Regions from separate parts of the Virgibacillus carmonensis genome, predicted to be linked through region 1. Evidence: riboswitches for the same ligand, from Rfam matches in the RefSeq annotation. Region 1 holds a riboswitch; the other holds the start of a gene.
The links. Region 1 has a riboswitch for cyclic di-GMP ahead of AC3G7N_RS00385 (chemotaxis protein CheX). Riboswitches for the same ligand answer to the same signal wherever they lie in the genome.

Region 1 (11,062 bases):
ATTTGGATCTACCATCGACAAAAAGACAGGCAAAACAATTCCACGTAAGGTTGAAGAAATACTACACGTTTTGGAGGGGAAATAAATGATTAATCAGTACATGCAAAAAATCCATGAATTATTAGAAGTGGTAGAAAAAGAGGAACATAAAGCGATGAATGAGGCTGCACAAAAGGTTGCAGAAGCGATTCAGGATGGGGGTGTCATTCATCTATTTGGTTGTGGCCATTCACATATCCTAACAGAAGAGGTTTTCTATCGTGCCGGTGGTCTTGTACCAATTCATCCGATCCTACATGAGCCACTAATGCTTCATGAAGGTGCAGTCCGTTCCTCAGAATTTGAGCGAAAAAATGAATACGCAGGTTCATTTATGGAAGAACAGGATATTCGTGAAGGGGATGTGATAGTTGTTATTTCCACATCAGGTCGTAATCCAGTTCCTGTTGATGTTGCACATATTGCAAAAAAGAAGGGTGCGTTCGTGATCGGAATTACGTCCCATGCCTATTCTTCAAGCCAACCCTCACGCCATCATAGTGGTGAGCATTTATATGACGCAGTAGACCTAGTGATTGATAATCATGCTCCTGTTGGAGATGCATTGCTAACGCATGAACATGTCAAAGTTAACTTTTCGCCAAGTTCAACAGTTGTTGGTTCAACCATTTTAAATGCAATATTTGCAGAAGCGATTACGGTAATGGCTGAAAATAATTTTGAGCCTCCTGTATTCCTAAGCGGTAATATTGATGGCGCGGACGAGCATAATGAGAAGTTGATTGAGAAGTATCGCGGTAGGGTTGAGTTGTAGTTTTGTGTGATTGGATTTAATTATGTGGATGATAAGGTGTTGTTTCTGTGGATAGGGACAACACTTTTTTTGTGGTTGAATTAGTGAGTATGGTTTGGTGATATTTCATTTCAGTTATTATTAAACAAATACAAATATATAATTGACTTTCCCTAAGTTTAGAATTATACTTTTCTAAATTAACTTATAATTTAAAAGGTTATAACATTATAATAATTTTTTCAAAGGGAGAACAGCATGAATATTAATAAGAACTTATCCATACCTTTATATCAACAAGTAAAGGAATATCTAAAAGATAAAATTAACTCGGGTGAATGGGAAGTAGGCTATAAGTTGCCATCAGAAAAAGAATTGGCATCTCAATTTAACGTTAGTAACATCACAGTAAAACGAGCAGTACTTGAGCTAGTTAATCACGGACTGTTGCATCGTCAAAGCGGTAAGGGGACTTTTGTTACACAAATTGAAGAAAAAGATATTTCAAAATTTGTTTCATTAAAAAATGAAGCTTGGGAACAACATCATCATCCGCACAAAACACTGAGCTTTAAAAAAGATAAAGCTGGGAAAAAGATTGGTAAGTTGTTAGAAATAAATCCTAATGAACAAATATATAAAATTAATCGTTTGAAAATCCAAAATGATAATCCAGTTGTAATTGAACATTCTTTTATTCCATCAGCTTTATTTCCTGATTTGGAGCAAACAGATATTGAAAACGATTTATTATATAACATTTTTGTAAAGAAATATGGTGCACAATTAAATAAGGCAAGAATTTATTTTTCAACAATCCTTGCTGATGAATACGAAGCAAATTTATTAAATGTCCCAATAGGGGAACAGTTATTTGTATTTGAACGCTATACGGTCACAAAAGATAAAAGAGCGATTGAATACTCCAAATTTGTTCTCAAACAAGATCAATCTAAATATTTTCTTGAAGTTCAACTTTAAAAGACTTTTAAGCAAAGGCTCTTTTCGTACAGATTGTAGTTTTTAGGTTGTTTAATGCAGCGTGGAAATATACTCGCTTTCCGCGGGGAAGCCGCAGGAGTCTCGCAAATTTCCACTGCTGATGTGCACTCACTTCTATCCAGCAACACTTTTTTTAATTAACAACAACTTTTTTAGAAAACAGCCTAAGCAAAATAGCTTTGGTATAAAAATAAAAGTTATAACTTTATAAGATTATAGTTTTATAGATTGTAAACATAAATTATTTTAACTTCTCAATAGGAGTGAAGCAATGAAGGTTATTATTATCGGCAGTGGCATAGTGGGAGCCAGTGCTGCATATCATCTAGTTAAAAATAATACAGAAGTAATTATGGTTGATAAGGATTATCAAGGGGCTGCAACCTCTGCTGGTGCAGGAATTGTTTGTCCATGGATTTCAAGTGTAGAAAATGATGATTGGTATAGAATTGCAAAAGGTGGCGCGCACTATTACCCTGATTTAATTTCACAATTAAAAAATGATAAAGAAGAAAATGTTGGTTATAAAAAAGTAGGAGCATTATGCGTAAGTTCCAACGCTGAAGAATTAGACAGAATTGAAAAAGGGGTAAGAGCAAAACAGAAAGATGCACCGGAATTAGGTGATATTGAAAGATTAACTTCGGAAAAAGCCTGTCAATTGTTCCCTCCGTTAAATGAGGGATTGGAAGCTATTTTTGTTTCGGGTGCTGCACGTGTAGACGGTAGATTACTAAGAGATGCAATGAAACGTGCCGCACAAAAACATGGCACCAAACTGTTGAATGGCGAAGCGGAATTAATTTATGAACATGATAAGATAACAGGTGTTAAGGTCAATGATCAATTAATTTATGCAGATGAGGTTCTTATAACAGCAGGTGCTTGGTCGACTGAATTATTAGCCCCTATTGGTATTGATTTGAAAGTGGAACCGCAGCGTGGACAAATTGCGCATATTAAGTTACCAAATACGGACACGTCTAATTGGCCTGTAGTATTGCCCGGAAGTAGTCATTACATGCTAGCGTTTGATGATTCACGAATTGTTGCTGGTGCGACAAGAGAAACAGGATCCGGATTCAATTATCGGACTACTGTTGGTGGGGTTAATGAGATTGTAACAGAGGCATTAAGCGTGGCACCTGGTCTTGCTGAAGGAACCATACACGAAGTACGGATTGGATTTCGACCGATGGGCCCTGATATTTTACCTATACTAGGAACATTGGATAATTTAAAAGGCGTAGTATTGGCAACAGGTTTAGGAGCTTCTGGGCTGACAATGGGACCATATGTTGGGACATTAGCCGCTTCAATTTTAAAAGGTGATGAAGTAAATCTTGATTTGTCTGCATATAATCCAATGCGTGCTATTTCGATTTAGGAAATGACTATTGAAGCTAATAAATGTAAACGGTTCAATTAAGATTATAATATTATAACTTTATAATATTAGGAGGCTTTCAGAATGAACACTTTCATTCATCCAATTCTAGGAAAAAACATTGAAAAGGAAGTATCTTTTTATTTTAATGGAAATTTGCTTAAAGCTAAGAAAGGCCAAACGGTAGCGTCGGCATTAATAGCAAATGGTATGAAGAAATTCGGAATTAGTAGAAAGCTGCAACAGTCTAGAGGGTTGTTTTGTGCAAACGGCAGATGTTGTAGCTGTTTTGTTTCTATAAATGGTTTAGATCATGTGCTTAGCTGCATGACCCTTGTGGAAGAGGGCATGAAAGTCGATTCAACTAATGGTGACCCTAATGTTAGGAGGGGGAAAAATGGAGACTGATTTATTAATAATTGGTGGTGGTCCAGCAGGTTTAAATGCTGCATATGAAGCGGCTTCAAATGGTGTAAAAACGGTAGTCGTTGACGAATCATTTTCAATAGGTGGGCAATTAAGACAACAAACGCAACTATTAGGTAACCTCCCAAAGCAATTTGAAAGACAAAGAGGTACAACACTTGCCCAGACATTACTTGAACGGCTCTTACCCTTAAACGTAACGATTTTACTAAAGCATACCATGATAGGAACGTATAAGGATGGGCGAATTGGCGTTTCAAATGGGGTGAACACGATTCCGATCACTGCTAAGAAAGTTATTATTACAACTGGTGCGGCCGAGGAGGCAAGTGTATTTCCCGGTTGGACCTTGCCAGGAGTTATGACTATAGGAGCTGCCCAAATATTAATGAATCGTGAATATGTACTCCCAGGTAAAAATGCACTTATTTTAGGATCGAATACTTTTTCGTTAGAAGTTGCTAAACAATTAAAAGAAAGTGGTGTAGCTATACAAGGAATTATTGAAAGTGATAGTCAATTAGCTAGTAATCATGAAAAAACGATTCAATTATTAAAGGAAGATGGTATCCCTATCTATTTAAATAGTTTCATTGCAAATGCAACAGGTTTTGGTGAGGTACAGAAGGTGATTCTAAATCATAACGGTGTGGAAGAAGAAATCAATACAGACTTGGTTTGTATTGGTAAAGGTGTGACACCGATTTTAGAACCCTTCGAAATACTGAATTGTGGTTTTACATATCAAATTGGCCTTGGAGGGTGGTTACCCCAATATTCTATAGTGATGGAAACAAGCAAACCTTCCACATATGTAGCTGGAAATGCAGCTGGAATCACCAGTATGGGTGCCATTCTATTAACAGGAGAAATTGCAGCAGTCAGTGTGACAGAATCCTTAGGTCTGTTAAGTGAGGAAATAGCAACAGAGAGAAGAGCATCTTTGTGGAAGGAGCTCTATTGTATAGAAACTGCGGATTCGAGGGAGGCATTTAATGCACGAATGGCTTTAATTAAAGGTTTTCATGAAGAAACAAACCTACAATCATCATCGTTATTTGAATTGAGCTTGGAGGAATGTTAAATGGACAAATCAACAATCGTTTGTAGGTGTGAAGAAATCAATATTGATGAAATCGAATCAGCGATAAAAATGGGGGCACATACCTTTGACGACATTAAAAGAATAACGAGGTGTGGTATGGGGCCATGTCAAGCGAAGATATGCACAAGTTTGGTTCAACGAATCATCAGTGAATTAACCAATAAACCGTTGAGTGACATTGGTCCATCGAAAATGCGAATGCCGTTAAAAATAACCCGGATCGGTGCATTAGTTGGTAGTAAAGAATCTTCAAGTGTAATTTCAGTTTTTAGCGAGTCAGCCCCAAAAGAAGGTGAAGCGAATAATGACTAATCAGTACGATATTGTAGTTATTGGAAGTGGCGTAATAGGGAGTAGTATTGCTTTTCATCTATCTGAAAGCAGACAGAAGAGCATCTTAGTAATCGATAAAGGATTCCCTTTATCTGGAACATCAGGATCTACTCAAGCTTGGGTTTGGGTTCATAATAAAACACCATCATGGTATGGCGAACTAAGTATGTATAGCGCGGAATTATATCCCTTTCTCGAAAGGAAAATTGGAGATGTGGAATATAAGCGTACTGGTGGTATTGCTCCATTTTTTGATGAAGCAGACCGAGAGAAAGCGCTAAGGCTTGCGGAAAAACAGGCGGAAGTTGGAATTGAGATTGAAGTATTAAATCGTGAGCAAGTACTAGAAAAAGAACCCGCATTATCTCCAACTATTGCCGGTGCTACGTTTAGCAAAATTGATGGAAATGTGAATCCGTTTCGCTTGGTCGAACTTTATATTAAAGCAGCTAAAAAGAACGATGTAGAGTTCTCTTTTTATAATCCGGTTATCGGTATTGAAAAACAGAATGGGAAATTTACAATCACAACTAAAGACAGCATCTTTTTTGCCAAACAATTGATTATAGCCGGAGGCCCTTGGACGAAAGGATTGGGAGAACTGTTAGGAGTAGATATTCCGGTGAAGCAAGTCCGGGGGCAAATAATAGTTACAGAACCATTGGCACCACTAATCAAACATACTATCGGGGGGATGCGACAAGCTGACAATGGAGAAGTCTTGATTGGATATTCAAAAGAGGAGGTGGGCTATGACCGGAGAACTACACTAGATGTAATTCAGGATACAGCAAGGATGGCTGTTGACTATTTGCCAGATCTAGCAAAAGCAAATATAGTACGCTGTTTTTCAGGAATTCGAGTAATACCAAATGATGGGTTCCCAATCATAGGCAAGATTCCTACGATTGATAATGCATTTCTTGCTGTTATGCATAGTGGGATTACGTTGTCCCCTCTAGTTGGAACGTTAATGACGGAGCTTTTAATGGAAGGGGATACCTCTATCGATTTAAAGCGTTTAAGGATTGATCGTTTTAATGAATTTAAGGCTTCTGTATAAAGAAGATATAAACACAACATGACTTTTACTATACTAATTTTTTATAAAAAAAACGTAAGGTAATATTAATAAATTAGTAGGAGGTAAAAAATGAGTGCTACTTTGGTAATTGTATTAAGTTCTATTGTAGTTTTGGCAGGTGCAGCTATCTTCTCATTTTGGATTGGCAGAAGGAATAAAAGCAGTGAAAACTGGACAGTCGGGGGGAGATCGTTACCTATTTATGTAGTAGCAGGAACTCAATTTGCTACAGGCATGGGGGGCGGTGTATTAGTTGCTCATATAGGAATAGGCTATAGTGCTGGTTGGTCGGCTGTAACCTATAATGTACTGTATTCCATAGGTATTGTTATTCTGGTATTACTTGCTAATTGGCTAAAAGAGCATAAGTTTACCACGATGCCGGAAATTTTTAAAAAACTATACGGTGACCATAAAATAATGATGAGTATCGTTACCTTTTTAGCTATTGTTGTTCCATTTGGATGGTTATGTACGCAATTGGTTGCTTTTGGAAGTCTATTTTCAGAGATAACAGGTATTGGTTTTACTACACTGATAGTAATCTTCGCTGCTATTAGTCTATTATTTGTACTGCCTGGTGGATTGACTTCTGTCGCGTGGACTGATTTTATTTTTGGCTGTGCAATGGTAGTCATGACAATAGTAAGTGGATTTTATGTTTTAAATCTTGCTGGAGGATGGTCTGAAATATCAACGAAAGTACCTGAATCTATGATTAGTTTTCCAGAAGGGTTCGGTGCAGTTGGAACGATGACGATTATATTTTGGATTTTGGCTATTTTCCCTGGGGCATTGACGAATCAGATGTCCTACCAGCGTATTTATGCTGCAAGTAGTCCTAGTGTCGCGAAAAAAGGTTTTATCATTGCTGCAATAGTGGGAGTTATCAGCGGTTTTTGGGCATCATTTATGGGAATTGCCATTTTTTCGATGAATCCTGATTTAACTGATCCAGAAATGGCTTCAGGGTGGTTCTTAACTCAACTTCCACTTTGGTTTATGGCTATCTATGCATCGTTTATTATTGCCACGATTATGTCAACTGTTAGTAGTGCTGTTCAATCAGTTGTAGTTAATATAACAACGGATATTTATCAATCTTACATTAATCCAAAAGTTAGTGATCGTAAGTTATTGAAGTTATCACGGATGATGTCCGTTATAGTAATAGTACTGGCGGTTATTTTAGCGTTATATTATCCCAAGGCTTTAGGGTGGTTAGTTGCAACGTATGCCTATTCTGCATCAGGATTATTAGTACCAATTTTTGGAGGCTTTATTCTAAGAAAATCGAACCTATTAAATGCTAAAGGTGCAATTGGAAGTATGTTGTTAGGAATATCTTGTGCAGCAGTTGCACAAATTATTGGTACCAATATACCTTATGTAGGTTTCGGTATACTAGGTTCATTAGTAGGTTTCATTTTGTTTAATTATTTGTTTAAAGATAAAAACCGTGTCAATGATTTAGAAATAAATAAGAAAGAGGCGTAGTCTAAATTAACGTAATAAATAAAAAACTAATGAGGTGAGATGATGGATGCTGATGTAGCAGTTATTGGCGTTGGGGCTATGGGAAGCATGGCTCTATGGCAGATTGCTAAAAGGGGTGTTTCTGTTTTAGGGTTTGAACAATTTGGAGTCGGGAATGATCGGTCAGCTGTCGGAGGAGAATCCCGCCTGTTTCGTACAGCGTATATGGAGGGAAAGGAATATGTACCATTATTGCAAGAATCTCGTAAATTATGGAGGCAATTAGAGCAGGAAACAGATAAAAGTCTATTAACACTAAATGGAGGGTTAATGATCGGTGACCCCAATACGGAAGTGATAAAGAATGTACTTCGATCGATAGAAGATTTTAATTTAGAACATGAGGTTATTCATGGGAATGAGGCTAAAAGTCGATATCCTCAACACCGATTATTTCCTGAAGATATAATGGTCCTAGATAAGAATGCTGGCTTTATGCGACCTGAGTTAGCAGCTATTTCAGCTGCAAATCAAGCAGAGGCTCTAGGGGCAAAAATTCACCGATATTCAAAAGTGGAAGAGGTCCTTCCAGATAGCGATGGTGTCACTATTTTAGCTAATGGAAAAAAGTATCGGGTAGGTAAAGTATTGGTTACTACAGGAGCATGGACCGGAAAACTCATTCCGAAATTAGAAAACAAAATAACGGCACGACGTTTAGTCTTAACATGGTTTGCAGCAAAAAACATCGATGATTTTAAACCTGATAAATTTCCGATATTTGCCCGCATGCGAAAAGAATTTAGATTAACGGGTGCACCAACACTAGATGGAACGATGGTGAAAGCTTCAAATACGAAAAATCCAGGAATCGTTCCCGAACCAGGATCTCTTGACCGTGATGTTTCTCTGGAAGAAATGATAGAAGTCAGTGATGCGGTTAAGGAATTAATTCCTGATCTAATACCTGATCCCGTTCGAGCCAGTGTTTATATGGATGGTTACACACAAGATGATCATTCAATTGTTGGCGATGCACCAGGAATGGAAAATACATTATTAGTAAGTGGTTTTTCAGGACATGGATTTAAAATGGCCCCTGTTATCGGATCGATTGCAGCAGATCTTATCATAGATGGGGAAACCTCCCATTCGATTGAGCATCTTAATCCAAAGAGATTTACGAATTAATATTATGCCGTTTCAGCAAATAGACTCTCGAAGGATCTAGAGAGCTAGGGTTAAGGTAGTGTCAATTATTACCACCCTAAACAGGAACTACACAGACTCGTTAAGAGATGTGTAGTTTTTTTCACCTATGCGATCAAATAGTATACTTTTATCGGTTATCCGTTGTAAAGATGACAGCGCACTTAATATGTTCGATCAATTACTTTTTTACCTCTAAAATTATTTTCCTCTGCCTTAAGAAGCTTCTCCAAGATTTCATGTCCAACAACGATTAGCGGGCCAATATTGGACTCATTGCGGATTTGTACTGGATTAATTAGCATATATTAATGCAGTACCCGTTGCCAGGTAACTAGTATAGAAGTGCATGAAAAATTACCAGTATGTATAAGTTATACTTTTTTGAAAGAAATAGTCGATTGTTGTTGAATTTTGGATAAAAATGGATTATCATACTAAAGAACCAGTTAAAAAGTACTATTATTGAAGATAAAGGCAAACTATTCGAAAGGGTGGGACGCAAAGCTTAGGGTCTAACGTGAGGATTTGTCATAAATCCTAAACACTACGATTGCCTGGTTACCAAATTCGGTTTTTAATATTTATATATTAGAATCTATTGGCTGTTCTATGTACTTAGGATAGTCAATTTTTTTGTGGAATTTTATTTAAATCAGAGGAGAGTGGTTCTATTGACCATTACGGTAGAGGAAAGAAATAAGTCCGTTAAAGAATTATTAAACGGGACGTATACATCTTTAAAAACGGTAGTCCCTATTAAACATGAGATTGCTAAACCTCAATTATTAAAACAACATTTACATATTCAGTTTGGTGTTCTTATTGGTATTACAGGGGATGTAAAAGGAAAATTAGTTTTATCTGGGGATACAACTATCTTTGGCTCTATTGGTGAATCAATGTTTGGGATGCCAATAGATGGAGAAATGCTTGCTTCCTTTAGCGGGGAATTAGGCAATATGGTAGCTGGAAGTCTTTCTACGAATATCGTTAAAGAGGGAATCAATACAGATATCACTTCCCCGACAATTATTCAAGGTAATACGACATTATCAGGTTTTGAAAAGGCCATCCAAGTTACAGTGAGCTTCGATCAGATTGGAGAAATGGAAATCTACTTACTACTAGATTAATAGAGACAAGAATGGAGGTATCAAATGGATACCAATCAATACATAGAAATGTTTCTTGATGAAAGTCGCGAACATTTACAAGCGGTTAATGACAATCTTTTAAAACTGGAAAAGCAGCCACAAGATCTAATGATTGTTAATGAAATATTCCGCTCCGCTCATACGTTAAAAGGTATGGCTGCAACAATGGAATTTATGGACATAGCATCGTTAACACATCAGATGGAAAATGTGCTTGATAAAATTCGTACTAATGATTTAGCTGTAAGTGCTGAGGTAATTGATGTAACTTTTGACGCAATTGAGTATTTAGAGGAAATGGTTGGTGCGATTTCAGAAGGCGCGGATGGGAAGAAAGATGTCTCAGGTCTCGTTACTCGTTTAGAGCAAATAGAAAACGGCACTACTGTAGAGAAAAAGCTTACTATTACGAATATGGAATTAGATGAATATCAACTTACGGTTGTTTCACAGGCAAAAGAACAAGGTTTCCAAACATTTCACATAACAGTTGGACTAACGGAAGATTGCATGTTAAAAGCGGCACGTGTATTCATGGTTTTTGAAGCATTGAAAGATTTAGGCGAGGTTATTAAATCCGTTCCTTCTGTAGTGGAATTAGAAGATGAGAATTTTGAACAAGACTTCTCCATTGTTTTCTTAACAATGGAGCAACCTGAAGCTATTCAAGCTCGTATACATAAGATCTCAGAGGTTCAGAAAGTCGAATTAGCTAGTTTTTCTGCCTTGGAGCAAAAGAAAACTATCGAACAAAATAAGTTAGAAAAGGTTAGTGAAGAACCTGAAAATGGTAGGTCAATTTCATCAAAAACAATTCGTGTGAACAGTGATCGTATCGATGAGTTAATGAATCTTTTTGAAGAGGTAGTCATCGACCGAGGTAGATTAGAAGATCTATCAAAGAAAATGGAAAACCAGGAATTAACAGAAACGGTGGAACACATGTCTAGAATCTCGGGGGATTTGCAGAGTTTGATATTATCCATGAGAATGGTTCAAATTGAACAAGTGTTTAACCGATTCCCACGTATGGTAAGGGGACTAGCGAAAGATTTAGATAAAAAAATCAACCTGGAAATTATCGGAGCAG
Region 2 (11,062 bases), on a different contig from region 1:
ATGTGTTTGGTGATCGGAGGGAAGGAAGGTATTCATCATAGAAATTCTTAAAAGCTATCTAATAGTAACACATCCGCCTACTTCACATACACTAATAAAGTGAAAAAACTGAAAGGGTGTGTTAGCTTGTCTGAAAGAAGATATTATATGTCTGGACATACAGCGCAAGGTCTAAAAAGTTTTTCTGAATCAAATTTGAAGGACATAGAAAACGTTTTTACTTTAAATCATCCATCCGTGTCATTAAAAACTGAAATTTTCAAACAAATTATTAGTGACTTTGACGATACAAGTGACATTGAGACAATTAAAAGCATAAATGGGAATGAGTTCATAGATGGAGTTATCATTCGGGATAAGTCACTAGCTGTGATTTCAGGACAAATATCCAAGTCCGAGAATATAAGTGAGGTCGATTTGAAAAGTAATACAGATTTGACTGAATTTGAAGAGCAGTTTGCTAAGCAACAAGCATTAATAAATTCAGCGTACGAAGATTTTGTGACGGGCTTAAAAGTTCATGACGACCTTGAGGAAATTTATATAAATGAGATGGACTTTGCTAAAGCAGATCAAGTGACAGCTGATTTTATTGGGAAACTTGTTACATCTACATCAAAAAGTAAGAGTGAAGGGTTTATTTATCACCGCTTGTTTGGGACTAACACGAAAGACGGTGTAGTAAATGTTGTACCTGAACTTATCGAAGGTGTTTCGAAAACGTATTTCATTAAAGGTCGTGCTGGTACAGGTAAATCTACATTTATGAAAAAAATTGCCAATGCATGCACTGACGAAGGCTTCGACGTAGAATTGTATCACTGCAGCTTTGATTCAAATAGTATTGACATGGTACTTGTTCGTGAGTTAGATTTTTGCGTTTTTGATAGCACTGACCCACACGAGTTTTTCCCTGAAAAAGAAAGTGATGAGATTATCGACCTGTACGAGGAATTGGTCACACCTGGAACCGATGAAAAGTATGCTAGTCAAATTGAAGAACTTAATAATAGTTATAAATCGTATATGAAAAAAGGAATTGAACATCTAAAAGAAGCGGGTCTTTATCAAAGTCAGCTTGAGGAAAAGTTCAAAAGTGTTGATAAAAATGATGTAAATGAAGTTATTGATTACATTTTTAAACAAGTGAAATAAATTAAATAGCGCCGTCCATATTTTTAAAACAAAATTTGACGGCGATCTTATACTCCGCCCATGCTTTCGCTTAACCTAAACTATTTATTTTTACTTCGACAAACTTTTCTCTTGTGTTTTGGTGTTAAATTAGGTAAAATAAATTAACTGAAAATTTAAATTAAACTAATCTCAGGAGGTGGAGAAAAGTGCTAACTGTTAAAATGTTAAAGCCTTATTATATAAAAGCTGATGGAGATTATGTTCGCGTAATTCTTGCTTACCAGTACTTTGCATTATTTATAAATGAAAAGGTTTATCAGTTTGTTCCAACAAAATCGAAAGAAATTCGTATTAATCGAAAGACCCAAAAGGTAGTAAATACAGAGGCATTGTTCGCTTTTCAAAAAGGTAAAGATGTCATTCAGGTAGCTATGAGTGAGCTTGTATCCATTCCTGATTTTTTATTACAGCTCAATGAAATTGCAAAACCGTATTATGTTAATGAGGAAGAAATAATTGATAAGGAAAATGAAAACGCTATCATTATAGGTGAATTAGAATTTGAAAATATAAAACGACTTATTGATAAAGCCTTAGATGAACGAGACAAGGCTGCTTTCGATAAGCTTGTGAAACTTCTATAAATAATCAAAAGCTACTCCAATTTTATCAGGAGTAGCTTTTGCCTTTTTATTTTATTCCAGTTAAAATTTTTGTTACTTTTTTTACTGCATAAGCACTGCCATTTTTATCTTCAGCATGTTCAATCATCATCGCGATCAAAATATCTTGTGATTCAGATGGATATCCAACAAACCAGACATTTTCTTGACCGGACTCTTGATCTTTAGATTTTTTCAATTCAGCAGTAGACGTTTTTCCTGATATCGGAAAGTCGGCTTTTTGTGCATCTTTAGCGGTACCTTTTGGTGATGTAACAACCTTCCGTAAGATGTCACGTATGAGTGTTGCTTGATCCTCTGTTATTAAATCTTTTTTCCAAACTTGACCAGGTTCTTCATCTTTAAACAAAATTGGCTTAATCATATTCCCTTTATTTAGAAAGGTTGTGTAGGCAGTAGCCAAATGAAGTGCACTCATTTGCATCTCACCTTGACCGTAAGCCGTATTAGCGAGTAATACTTTATCATTTAGTTTACCATCAGTTGAAACGGTAGATGTTTGGATTGGATAGGAAAAAGGAAACTCTTCACCAAATCCGAACTTTTGTAATCCACTTACAAAAGTTTCACTTCCCATATCAAGTGCTTTCATAGCAAAGTAAATATTGTCGGACCTGATTAAAGCGTCTGCAAGATCAACTGGTCCATCCGATTCAGATACTCTGTGTATTTCATAGTTACCAAATTCCTCCCCAGGGCTCCAGGTTAATCCATTTATTTCAACACCTTTATTTGGATCTAGTGTACCACTTTGCAATCCGGTAGATGCAGTTATTGGTTTAATAGCAGAACCAGGAACATAAGTCGCTGAAAACTTATTGATGAGTGGTTGCTTCGGATTATCCTGTAACTCTGTTAGTTTAGATTGGGAGATTCCATATACAAACTTATTTGGGTCAAATGATGGACTGCTAACAAGAGCCAGCGCTTCACCAGTTTTCGGATCGATTGCAGCAGTTGTTCCTGCATCGCCGTCATATGTCTGATAAATGTTCTGTTGTATTTCGGCATCAATTGTAAGCGTAAGGTTTTCACCATCTTTAACGGGTTGTTCCGCTAAGACAACATCTTCTTGACCTTCTTGTTTGACAAGAATTGTTATACCTTCCGTGCCGCGTAACTGTTTGTCGTACAGCTGTTCAAGTCCTCGTTTACCAATCATATCATTCGCCGAATAGTTTCCATCTTCTTTATTCTCAAGTTCTTCAGCAGTTATTTTACCAATATAACCAACTAAATGCGCTGCTGATTCCCCATATGGATAAACACGGCCAGTTACTTCTTTACCAGAAACAGCTCCAGTGGCCCATAATTTCTCTAAGTTTTCATTTGTTGTTGGAACTTTTGTTATTGGTACGAAGAGATCAGGCTCAACCCAATTTGCATTTAACTTACTATTAATCGTCTCTACATCCATCCCAAGCAAATCAGCAATTTCTTTTTTCATTGCATCAGGTGAATCTCCTAGTTTACTAGGGATGATACCTATCTCCCAAACAGTGTCATTGATTGCCAATGGCACTCGATTCCTGTCGAGTATTTCCCCTCGTCTTGGTTTCTCTGTTTCAAAGTCTATCTCCCCACCATCCTTCAGCGCTGGAAAGATAAACCCTGGATCCCATTTTACATACCAATTTTTTTTGTCCTCTTCACCTTGCTGGACAAGTATTGCTTCATAATCAAAGGTAATTGGACCGGCAATTGTATTCATTTCAACTGAAATTGGATAGGTAGCTTTTCCGTTTTCAAGCGCAGCCTCGACTTCTTTTTCGTCTAACTTTTCATAAGTAATTTTTAGATCAGACACACCTAGATCCTTATAAATTTTCTTATATCGATCAACAAATTCTTCGGTTGGATACGTAGATTTAGATTTAGTACCAACCATTTCATACATTTTAGAGAATTCTTCTCCATTCCAGTTCTTTACGTATGTATCAAATCGATCGTTGGGTGATACCTCGTCATCAGAGCAAGCTGCTAAAAGAATGCATAGTAACATGGATATCACGAACACTAATTTCTTCATAAGACCCCCACCTTAATAGATAGAAAAGTCATTCCATATACAGAATGACTTCTCGTTGTTTTTTTATTTCTCCATGTGTTCTTTGATTGTTTGGGTTATTCGGTTTATTTCTTGGTCTGGAACAACGTAGTAATAGATACCATTAATTATTTCCCCACTCCCACTGATCTCCAGAGTTTTACTATTATTTCTTGTATCTCGATAATCAGTTAGAAGGGTTTGCATTTTATCCATATTCAGGTTAGTTGTTACATTGTCACCAAGGATGCTAAGAATATTACTAACTTTTGAAATGCTTGTAAAACTTGCAGCTTCATCCATTGCGGCTTTGATGACAGCGCGTTGACGTTCATTTCGACCCAAGTCGCCTCGCGGATCACCTTTACGCATACGGATATATTTTAAAGCTTCTTCTCCATTTAGATTAATCGTACCCGTTTGAAAGGTTTCCCCGCCTTGTGAGAATGCCTGATCGTTTGTGACGGTAACCCCACCAAGCGCATCAATTCCTTGTTTAAAACCTTCCATATTTACCTTTACATAAAAATGAACAGGAATATCAAACGTATTCTCAACAGTTTTTACAGATAAATCCGTACCACCAAATGCATAAGCATGGTTAATTTTGTCCATTCCTCTTCCAGGAATATTCACGTATGTATCACGTGGGATACTAACCATAATCATTTTGTTTGTTCGTGGATTCAGTGACATAAGAATCATTGTATCGGAACGACCTACATCATTTTCACGTTGGTCAACACCAAGTAACAGTACATTTATTGACTTTTTATTTTTTACAATTGTTTCTAGTTCTTTCTTTCTGTCCGGATCCGCATCACGTGAAAGCGGCTCATGCATGTCTGCTACAGTATCTTCAACTTTATCGTATAAATAGAAAAGATATATCCCCACAGCCAAGATTAATAAAACAATAATTCCACCAATCCAATACGGCCATTTACGTTTTTTCTTTGTCTGTCGCTTTTCAGTTCTTGTATCCACTATAATTCTCCTCTAATCTATCTAAATAGTCAGCACATGGTTAAATTATAACGAATTCGGGGTGGTACGTCTATTAATTTTAGTCATATTTTACTAGCATTTGTAATTATTTGGCGGATTTGATTGGTAATGCTGTAATAATGTATCTTCCTGGGGCTTCACCATTACTAGAAAATGAACAGGTATTGTAAGTGTAAGTATCCATTGGTAGCTACCAACCCTTAGGAAAAGTAGACCTATAATAAATAGAAAAAAAGAAAGCTTTTTCAACAAATATTACCCCATGATCTGGAATGATTCATTCTAGTAAATAACGATAACTTGAAAACCAAGCATTTTGTTCATTATAAAACGATACAAACCTATGTAAAATGGCGTATTCCGGTTAAATTAAAAGAAAATCGTTCTTTAAAAAGCATTTTTGAGTGTTTTTGAGACTTTTAGATAGAGGCACTATGGATTATAATCCGGTTAATTGTTCTTTATAAAATACGAACTTATATTTTAAAACGAACATACGTGTCAGCTCTACTAGCAAACTATGTGTAAACGATTGGATATATGCGCAGAAGGAGTGTGGATTTCTATTTCTTTTATATACTAGGTCAAAATAATTAGACTCATGAATAGGATAGAGGTAGGGAAACGAATTACATCGAACAAACTAAAAGAAAGGGGATAATGGATGTACCTAGTCATGGAGAAACAACTGACGCAGGGAATTACATGTTTAAGGCTTATCAACGGGCCAGTTACCCAGGAAAAAAAGAGAGTAGCAGAAAGGGAAGGAGTGGGGAAATTACAATTAAATGCAGGCAAGAAAACATTGCTTGAACTTGTAAAGCTCAAACTAAAGCTTAAAAAGAAATAGCGTGCGCGAATACTAGGTCGTTAGAATTACGGATGTTATTAGCATTGTACTATTTTATTTTAGTGGAATAAAACTATTTAACTATCTTAATTTAGTTAAAAAGTCTTAGTTAAAACGTGACTTTTATGAATTTTACGTATATACTAACTTTAACTTACAAAACTAGTTGCATTTTGACAAAACAAGACACCCACTATCATTTCTGCATGTAGTACAATAGTTGTATATAATTGTTTCCTCAGAAAAGGCAAACTTACTGAAAAGTATGGGCGCAAAATCACAGGTCTACGGCGAATTAGCTACGGCGGCTGGGTTACCCGGGAAAATAGATGGGGGCTAACAATGATAAAAACGGTAAAGCAAGTAAGTCTTGATAACGAATGGGTTGAGTTACTGCAGGAAGCAAAGAGTCTCGGAATAACTACTGAGGAGGTTAGATTGTTTCTAAATGAAGTACAGAAAGATGAAAAGGTAAATCATTAAAATTGTGCTTAATATAGAACCACACACTTTTTTGTGATATAATCTCACTGAAGGTAGGTGTGTGTACTTTGATTGGTGAAAAAATTAAACAACTGCGCCAAGATAAAAATATGTCTATATCGGAACTTGCAGAAAAAGCTGGTGTAGCAAAATCATACTTAAGCTCAATTGAACGAAATCTCCAGTCGAACCCATCGATCCAGTTTATCGAGAAAATTGGTGTCGTATTAGGTGTCACTGTAAATGATATAATACGTGAGGATCAAGCAACTAGTACAGAAGAGCAACTAGATGGTGAATGGTTGAAGATCGTACAAGAAGCAATGGAATCTGGAGTATCAAAAGAGCAGTTCAAAGAATACCTTGAGTTTAATAAATGGAGAAAAAAACAGGATAACTAAATTTTTGTCTTGACCGTAGAGCTAAATTAGCATACGGTTTTTTTATTGTAGCTTCACTTAATATTAAAAAGTAGGATGACCAATCATGGTAATGAATTATTTTTCTCATATTCAGGAAATACTTGAAAGTGTTGAAGAACAGGAGAGCAAAGCAATGAATGTAGTGGCTGGAAAGGTCGCAAATTCCATTAAAAATGATGGCATCATTCACTTGTTTGGATGTGGACACTCTCATCTACTAACAGAAGAGACGTATTTTCGTGCAGGTGGGTTAGTTCCCGTCCATCCAATTTTACATGAACCTTTAATGCTACACGAAGGAGCAATCCAATCCTCCACGCTTGAGCGGAAAAATAACTACGCCAGCAAATTTATGGAAGATCAGGATATCCAAGAAGGCGATATAATGATTGTAATCTCCAATTCTGGAAGAAACCCAGTTCCTATAGACGTGGCACTGATTGCGAAAGAAAAAGGTGCAAGCGTGATTGGTATTACCTCGATTACATATGCAAAAAGCCAACCATCCCGTCATGATAATGGAAAATATCTGCATGACGTAGTAGATGTTGTCGTTGATAATCATACACCAACAGGGGATGCTGTCATAAGTCATCCAGCTGTTTCCGTTAATTATGGACCTGTATCAACAGCAATTGGAACAACAATTATTAATCACATGTTCGCTGAAGCAATCACATTACTAGCAGATCAAAAAATGGATGCTCCTGTATTCCTAAGTGGTAACTTAGAAGGTGCTGATCAACATAACAACATGTTAATGGAGAAATATAAAGATCGAATAAAATTTTAAGTGTGGTGTTTTTATGAAAAAAATAATGTATTGGCTCCTACCATTAGGTTGGATGGGAGTTATTTTTAACTCGTCTGCAACGCCTTATCAGGAACAAGACATTAAACCACTTTTATCAGAAAGCCTTGACCTTTCTTTTTTAGTTCCAGTTGTTCAACATATCTCTTTTTACTATCATCATTCAGAAGTAAGTGTAGCCGCGCTTGGTATTGAAGGGTTCATTGAATTTTTTATCAGGAAAGGCGCACATATTTCTGTATATTTTATTTTAATGCTTCTGTTTTATTTTGCTTTTAAAAAAACAATGCAAACTTCCATTAAGTCACAGTTACTGTTTGCATTTATTTTTACAAGCTTGTATGCTGCTTTAGATGAATTTCATCAAGGATTCACTCAAAACCGTACACCATATGCGGGTGATGTTGGGCTGGACGTGCTTGGTGCATTGCTTGCTTTCATACTTATAGTTATGGTAAGAAAAAGACACGCTTAAGAAAAACGCTTTTCTGGTTCAAGTGTGTGCTTTTAAGTTTAGTTGTATAGACAACTATATATTATGATGATATAATCTTGAATGGTAACGTTTTCAAATAGAGGGAGGAGTTTATATATGTTAGGGTATTTGCAACGACTCGGAAAATCGTTAATGCTTCCGATTGCGATGCTACCAGCTGCAGCATTACTGTTACGTCTTGGAGCACCTGATGTGTTCGATATACCGTTTGTATCTGCTGCGGGTAGTGGAATTTTGGATAATTTGGGACTTATTTTTGCTATTGGTATTGCGATTGGGTTTTCACGAGATGGAAATGGAGCTGCTGCACTATCAGGTGCTGTAGGTTATTTGGTGCTTAATGGTGGGTATAAAGCAATTAATGACGAGCTTGATCTCGGGGTATTTGCTGGGATAATAGCTGGTATAGCTGCTGGACATTTGTATAATAAATTTCATGATATCCAGCTACCAGAGTTCCTGGCGTTCTTCGGGGGTAAACGTTTTGTACCAATTGTAACTTCGGTTGCGATGGTTATTATATCAGGATTAATTGGCGTATTATGGGGACCTGTACAAGATGGAATTAATGCATTAGGTAGTTGGTTTATTAACTCTGGTGCTATTGGTGTCGGAGCATATGGATTCTTTAATCGATTATTAATTCCAATTGGGTTACACCACGTTGTTAACACACTAATTTGGTTTGACTTTGGAACATTTGTTGATGCAGCTGGAGATGTATGGCATGGAGAAATTAACCGTTTCTTACATGGTGATCCAGATGCAGGATTCTTTATGGCTGGGTTTTTCCCAATCATGATGTTTGGTTTGCCTGCAGCATGTTTGGCGATTTATGCTACAGCGAAAAAACATCGTAAAGCAGCTGTTGGTGGTTTCCTTGGAAGTATGGCTTTAACATCGTTTTTAACAGGAATTACTGAACCAATCGAATATTCATTTATGTTTCTAAGTCCTTTATTGTATGTTGTACATGCAGTTTTAACCGGATTATCCATGATGGTATCCTATTGGTTGGATATCAAGCATGGGTTTGGTTTTTCAGCAGGGCTTATCGATTATGTTCTCAATTTTGGAATTGCATCGAAACCATTGCTGCTTCTTGTCCAAGGTTTAGTCTTTGGGCTTATATATTTTGTAGTTTTCTATGTACTAATCAAGAAGTTAAATTTGAAAACGCCTGGTCGTGAGGACGAGGATGAAGAATTTGTGGAAGAAAATGAACAAACTGGAATACCTTCAAGTGGGAAAGGTCGCAAGGATTATGATGATAAGGCATACCACTATTTGAAAGCATTAGGTGGACCTGAAAACATTCAGACACTGGACTATTGTGCAACAAGGCTTCGATTACAAATGCATGAAATGGAAAAAGTGGACGACAAAGCATTAAAGCGCCAAGGTGCTAATGGTGTTATGAAAGTGAATAAAAAGAATTTACAGGTTATCGTAGGAACAACGGTTGAATTTTTGGCGGATGCTATGCGAAAGAGAATGGATCAAGGAAATATGCAGGCTCCTGAAGGTTCAATCAAAAAGACTACTGATGAAGCAGTCTCCACACAAAAATTTAACACAGAAGATTTTGTGATGCCTGTAAAGGGTAAAATTCTTCCTATCATGGAGGTACCAGACCAAGTATTTTCAGAAAAAATGATGGGTGATGGTTTTGCAATTGAACCTGAAGATGGCACATTTCTCTCTCCTGTAGATGGTGAGGTCATAAATGTATTCCCGACAAAACATGCAGTAGGAATTCGGTCAGAATCTGGTCTGGAAATATTAGTACACATTGGATTAGATACTGTAGAGTTAAAGGGTCAGGGGTTTGAGGTTCATGTTAAGGAGGGCGGCCAAATCAAAAAAGGTGACGCTATCGTTACGGTTGATCTAGACTTTATTAAAGCAAATGCGACATCACACTTATCACCTATCGTGTTCACTAACCTAGGTGAAAATGAGCGTGTTAGTCTGCTGCAATCAGGAACGATTGAAGCCGGTAATAAAGGGATTATTGAAATCGAATAGCTTCACTAAAAACGGACCACCTACAAAGAAATGTAGATGGTCCGTTTATTAATGAGCTTTACAGGGGTTACGCTATTCTCATCTTCGCATTTGTAGCTTAAACTTATATTTGTCGGCACGGTAGGCCGATTTTACATATTCAAGTGGTGTTGCACTTTCATCCGATAGATAACTGGTACGTTGCATTAATAGTATGGGTTCGCCATCGTTTACGTTCAGGTTTTCAATTTCAAATGCATTTGCCAGTACAGATTCTATCATCTGGTCGCCATATGCAATGTTTAGATTAAGATTTGTTTCTATATAATGATAAAACGATTCTTCTACATTTTCTTGAGTCAAGTTCCCAACTAAGCGCTCAGGTGTATAGATCGTTTCAACAGCAACAGGCGATTCATTCGCATATCGTATACGTATTATTTCAAAGACTTTTTCATTTTTGTCTAATCGTAGAATTTCTGCAATTCGTTCATTTGCATCAAGTAATTGAAAGCTGATTAGTTTGTTAGAAGGAGTTAAGCCGCGCTCTCGCATGTCTTCGCTAAAACTGGTTAACCCTTGTAAATCCTGTTCGAACTTTTTATCGGAAATAAATGTTCCCCGTCCTTTTTGGCGGTACAACAATCCTTCAGAAGCCAAGTTGTTAATTGCCTGGCGGACAGTCATGCGACTAATATTATATCGCTCGGCATATTCCCGTTCGGAAGGTAATAATTCACCAGGTTTTAGTTTCTTTGTTTGGATCAGTAGTCGAATCTCTTCTTCAAGTTGATAATAAATAGGTAAGGGTGAATTCTTATTAATCATTGTATTCTCCTTCCAATCGATCACATAGTTAATTAAATAGTACCAAAATCATAAGAAGTTGTATACACTCATCTTAATGTATAGACAACTATATATTTGTATGCTAACGTAAAAGGCATAGAAGTGCGTGTTCAAAAAGTCGGCAAATGAGAAACTTTGCCGACTTTTTGAACAACCTTTAGAAGGGATTGAGAACTGACCCATGATAAATAAGGTTAATGTATTGGTTTTTACGAACACAAAAATTCATACGGAAAATACCGTAATTGAACATGGTTGTGTTGTTATCG

Region 2: linked by a shared signal. The riboswitch ahead of AC3G7N_RS01900 (anti-repressor SinI family protein) and the one ahead of AC3G7N_RS00385 (chemotaxis protein CheX) in region 1 are both predicted to bind cyclic di-GMP.

What each region holds. Positions count from the first base shown of each region.
Region 1 is NZ_JBYQFJ010000001.1:68,895-79,956, forward strand. Features, by position in the region: gene AC3G7N_RS00330 (KDGP aldolase) at 1-85, shown strand, start outside; gene AC3G7N_RS00335 (SIS domain-containing protein) at 86-814, shown strand; gene AC3G7N_RS00340 (GntR family transcriptional regulator) at 1,052-1,774, shown strand; gene AC3G7N_RS00345 (NAD(P)/FAD-dependent oxidoreductase) at 2,067-3,182, shown strand; gene AC3G7N_RS00350 ((2Fe-2S)-binding protein) at 3,267-3,590, shown strand; gene AC3G7N_RS00355 (NAD(P)/FAD-dependent oxidoreductase) at 3,580-4,692, shown strand; gene AC3G7N_RS00360 ((2Fe-2S)-binding protein) at 4,693-5,025, shown strand; gene AC3G7N_RS00365 (NAD(P)/FAD-dependent oxidoreductase) at 5,018-6,109, shown strand; gene AC3G7N_RS00370 (sodium:solute symporter family protein) at 6,200-7,627, shown strand; gene solA (N-methyl-L-tryptophan oxidase) at 7,670-8,797, shown strand; gene AC3G7N_RS00380 (hypothetical protein) at 8,980-9,120, opposite strand; cyclic di-GMP riboswitch class I at 9,282-9,384, shown strand; gene AC3G7N_RS00385 (chemotaxis protein CheX) at 9,481-9,951, shown strand; gene AC3G7N_RS00390 (chemotaxis protein CheW) at 9,976-11,062, shown strand, end outside.
Region 2 is NZ_JBYQFJ010000002.1:111,576-122,637, reverse strand. Features, by position in the region: gene AC3G7N_RS01930 (carbon-nitrogen family hydrolase) at 1-41, shown strand, start outside; gene AC3G7N_RS01925 (hypothetical protein) at 127-1,155, shown strand; gene AC3G7N_RS01920 (IDEAL domain-containing protein) at 1,344-1,781, shown strand; gene AC3G7N_RS01915 (penicillin-binding transpeptidase domain-containing protein) at 1,828-3,849, opposite strand; gene AC3G7N_RS01910 (LCP family glycopolymer transferase) at 3,913-4,854, opposite strand; gene AC3G7N_RS01905 (hypothetical protein) at 5,552-5,725, shown strand; cyclic di-GMP riboswitch class I at 5,962-6,046, shown strand; gene AC3G7N_RS01900 (anti-repressor SinI family protein) at 6,068-6,208, shown strand; gene AC3G7N_RS01895 (helix-turn-helix domain-containing protein) at 6,277-6,609, shown strand; gene AC3G7N_RS01890 (SIS domain-containing protein) at 6,695-7,423, shown strand; gene AC3G7N_RS01885 (VanZ family protein) at 7,437-7,916, shown strand; gene nagE (N-acetylglucosamine-specific PTS transporter subunit IIBC) at 8,034-9,965, shown strand; gene AC3G7N_RS01875 (GntR family transcriptional regulator) at 10,044-10,772, opposite strand; gene nagA (N-acetylglucosamine-6-phosphate deacetylase) at 10,975-11,062, shown strand, end outside.